DNA from 2 places in the Vibrio campbellii CAIM 519 genome. Region 1 is predicted to be linked to the other one. Evidence: predicted binding sites of a transcription regulator. Region 1 holds the regulator's gene; the other holds the start of a gene.
What was found. Region 1 encodes MetJ, which represses methionine synthesis genes. Its sites were predicted from a motif close to TTAGACNTNTANANGTCTAA; they were not measured.
Positions count from the first base shown of each region.

Region 1 (2,209 bases):
CACCCAACGTACGAATTCCTCGAAGTATCATATAGCTGTCGAATGGCGTACCCGTTGCACCAATGCAGTTACCCCACCATGCCAGTTCTTCAGCATGCTCTTCAGTCTTGGTGATCACCACGCCACCAATTACATCTGAGTGACCATTAATGTATTTCGTCGTTGAGTGGATAACAAAATCCGCACCTAGCTCCAAAGGCTTTTGGTACACAGGTGTCAAAAAGGTATTGTCCACGGCAACCAGTGCGCCGACTTGTTTTGCCTTTTCACACACATCGGCAATATCGACCACGCGCACAAGCGGGTTTGACGGCGTTTCTAGCAAGATAAGCTTTGGCTTTTTCGCAATCGCCGCATCCAAAGCTTGCTGATCCGACTGATCGACAAACTGCACTTTAAAATCCCCCTTGTTCGCACGAGTATTGAAAAGACGATAGGTACCGCCGTAACAATCGTGTGGCGCAACAATTAAATCATCAGGACCAAGAAACGCCGATACCCAAAGGTTTAGTGCTGATGTACCGCAGTTAGTGACAACCGCACCTTTGCCTGATTCAAGCTCATACAACGTTTGCTCGAGCAAACCTCGGTTAGGGTTACCAGAACGGGTGTAATCATATTGTGGGACTTCACCAAACGCTGGGAAGCCATAGTTAGTCGAAAGGTAGATTGGTGGTACAACAGCGTGGTATTGACTGTCTGACTCGATACCAGTGCGTACAGCAATGGTTGCAGGCTTACGGGTGCTCATGAGTGTATCCTTTCACGGGTGGTGACATCTAAATGGGAATGCGCTATATCTAGCTTGTATTGTTCAATTGATTAATACGCTTCCCTAACTATTAACCTCACTTTACTTGTCTAAAAATAAGACGTCAACACTTCTAGACGTCTATATGTCTTTGCTTATGGCGGTAAATGCAGCTAAAATCAGCACCTATATTTATTTTTCTAACTTATTACATTAATGAAGGTGCGCAATGGCTGACTGGAATGGCGAATACATTAGCCCGTATGCTGAGCACGGTAAAAAAAGCGAACAAGTAAAAAAGATTACCGTCTCTATCCCGCTAAAAGTTTTAAAAGTGCTGACTGATGAGCGAACTCGCCGCCAGATCAATAACTTACGCCATGCGACTAACAGTGAACTACTATGTGAAGCGTTCCTACACGCTTACACAGGTCAACCACTGCCAACTGACGAAGACCTTCGTAAAGACCGTCCAGATGATATTCCTACAGAAGCAAAAGCGCTGATGACGGCAATGGGCATCGAATTCGAAGCGTTTGACGAAGAATAATTGCTTACAAATTCGTCAACATTGTGAAGCTGCACCGGGGGTAGCTTCGACCAAACGAAAAAGGGACGCCATCGCGTCCCTTTTTGTTTGTCGTCAGAAAAGACTCTGGCTTACTCAGCCATGTAGTTTTCTGGCATTTCAATACGTGCCACACCCGAATCAACAGCAGCTTGAGCAACCGCTTTTGCGACACGTGGTAGTAGACGTGGGTCCATTGGTTTTGGAATGATGTAGTCAGCGCCAAACTCTAGCTTATCTACGTCAGCTGCTTTCAATACCGCTTCTGGTACTGACTCTTTCGCTAGTTCACGAATCGCATCAACTGCCGCTAGCTTCATCTCATCGTTGATTTCACTTGCACGAACATCCAATGCACCACGGAAGATGAATGGGAAACACAATACGTTGTTTACTTGGTTCGGGTAATCACTACGACCTGTACCCATGATCAAGTCATCACGCACTTCATGAGCCAGTTCAGGTTTGATTTCTGGATCTGGGTTTGAACATGCGAACACAACTGGCTTGTCTGCCATTAGCTTCAATGCTTCTGCAGGTAGTAGGTTTGGACCCGATACGCCCAAGAACAGATCCGCACCTTCAATTACATCTTCTAGCGTACGCTTATCTGTGTTGTTTGCGAATAGTTGTTTGTATTCGTTTAGGTCGTCACGACGTGTATGGATCACCCCTTTACGATCCAGCATGTAGATCTTCTCGCGCATTGCGCCACATTTGATCAACAGCTCCATACATGCCACGGCCGCAGCTCCAGCACCAAGACAAACGATGGTTGATTCTTCTAACTTCTTACCTTGCAGCTCGATTGCGTTCAACATACCCGCAGCGGTTACGATTGCAGTACCGTGTTGGTCATCGTGGAATACAGGTACGTCACAACGTTCGAT
Region 1 is NZ_CP015863.1:3,013,546-3,015,754, forward strand. It holds gene A8140_RS14445 (O-succinylhomoserine (thiol)-lyase) at 1-751, opposite strand, end outside; gene metJ (met regulon transcriptional regulator MetJ) at 981-1,301, shown strand; gene A8140_RS14455 (malic enzyme-like NAD(P)-binding protein) at 1,412-2,209, opposite strand, start outside.

Region 2 (2,209 bases), 1.0 Mb from region 1:
ATCTACGGTAGCGCCAGTAAATTCTAGGCGAACCAATGGGTAACTGTTTTCTACGCGCGTGGTTTGTAAGCGTGCTTGGTAATCTTCTGGGATAGAAAGATCCAAAGTAGAGCGAATGAACTCGTGTGCCAGTGCGGTCTTCGGATGCGCGAAGATTTCACCCACGGTACCTTTTTCTACTAGCTCACCATCACCGATGATCGCCACTTCGTGACAGATGCTCTTAACCACTTCCATTTCGTGAGTGATCAGTAGAATGGTGATTTCTAGCTTGCGGTTGATTTCTTTAAGCAGTTCTAAAATGGACTGCGTCGTTGCAGGGTCCAGCGCGCTGGTTGCTTCGTCACAAAGTAGCACGCTAGGGTCTGATGACAATGCACGAGCGATAGCCACACGTTGCTTTTGACCACCACTGAGGTTTGCTGGGTAGCTTTCATGCTTGTCTGCAAGACCAACGAGCTTAAGAAGCTCAGTCACTTTTGTTGTGATTTGCGCTTTGTCTTTACCTGCTAGCTCAAGAGGGAGTGCGACATTGTCGAAAACGGTGCGAGACGACAGCAGGTTAAAGTGTTGGAAGATCATCCCGATGTTGCGGCGAGTTTCTCCCAATTGCTTTTTGCTTAATTTGGTTAGGTCAACGCCATCTACGATGATGGAACCTGAAGTTGGAGCTTCCAGCATGTTTACACAACGGATGAGGGTACTTTTACCCGCGCCCGATGAACCGATAACACCAAAGATGGTGCCCTTCGCGATATCTAGGTTAATGTCCTTAAGGGCAAGAATTTCCTTACTGCCTTGGTAGAACACTTTATTGACGTTTTTTATTTCTATCATGTTTCAACCTGCACAGAGATACTGGGAACTTCGCTGTTAAAAACGGCTTTTAACAGGAGTAAATTTTGAACTCTATCTCAATTCTCAGTTGATGCTATGGGTTAAGCAGTAGTAAGTCAATAGATATTTTTACGTCTAGACGTCTAAATGTATGGATGTTCTGCAGGAAGCGTAAAACAGAGGATGTGCGCTAGAAGGAAGCAATTAAGAGGGATACTTAAGATTTACCGATTCTCGGACGGCAAATCAACTGTTTTGTCGCGAACTTACACCAATTAGATAGTGTGAGTGCTTATAAGGTATGTAATAATCTGATGAAACCGAGTAAATAGAGAAATACGTTTTGGCAAAACCTGCTGTTTTTATCGATCGTGACGGCGTGATTAACGTTGACCACGGTTACGTTCATGATGAACATGATTTTGAGTACATTGACGGTGTGTTTGAAGCGACAAAAGCGCTGAAAGAGAAAGGCTACCTGTTGGTGCTTGTGACCAATCAATCTGGCATTGCACGTGGTAAATTCAGCGAAGACCGTTTCTTGTCTCTGACTCAATGGATGGATTGGAACTTTGCTGACAATGGCGTTGAGTTCGACGGCATTTACTACTGCCCACATCATCCTGAGCATGGCATCGGTGAGTACAAGCAAGATTGTGACTGCCGCAAGCCAAAACCAGGCATGTTCATTTCTGCGCGTGACTTCTTGAAGATCGACATGGAGAAATCTGTGATGATCGGCGACAAAGCCGAAGACATGATGGCAGCAGAGGCGGCAGGCGTTGGCACTAAGATTTTGGTTCGTACTGGTAAACCAGTAACGGAACAAGGCGAAGCGATTGCTACGGCTGTACTTGATAGCATTGCCGATGTGCCTGCGTACCTAAACAAGTAATCTTCATTACTGATTGAGATAAGGGAAGCCGCTGCTTCCCTTTTGTTTGATTCTTTCTTTTAGTCTGAACACTTATGAGCAAAAAACTCACCATTCTTGATATCGCGAAATTGGCTGGCGTGGGCAAATCGACGGTTAGCCGTGTACTTACCAATGATCCCAAGGTAAAACCGCAAACGCGTGAGAAGGTTGAACAAATCATTCGTGAATCAGGCTATGTGCCATCCAAATCAGCACAATCGATGCGTGGTGGCAGCCAGAAAGTGGTCGGCGTGATCATTTCTCGTCTCGATTCCCCATCAGAAAACCGTGCCGTTGGCACTATGCTTAGTGCTTTGTACTCGGCAGGGTACGACGTGGTGATCATGGAGAGCCAGTTCGCTCGCGATAAAACCAACGAGCATTTGGACGTTCTTAAACGTCGCAATGTCGATGGGGTGATCGTGTTTGGCTTTACTGGGTGTGATGAGCAAGCGT
Region 2 is NZ_CP015863.1:801,761-803,969, forward strand. It holds gene metN (methionine ABC transporter ATP-binding protein MetN) at 1-837, opposite strand, end outside; gene gmhB (D-glycero-beta-D-manno-heptose 1,7-bisphosphate 7-phosphatase) at 1,181-1,732, shown strand; gene treR (trehalose operon repressor TreR) at 1,807-2,209, shown strand, end outside.
Region 2: a site for MetJ is predicted at 965-984, ahead of metN (methionine ABC transporter ATP-binding protein MetN). Genes of this name have one in related genera too.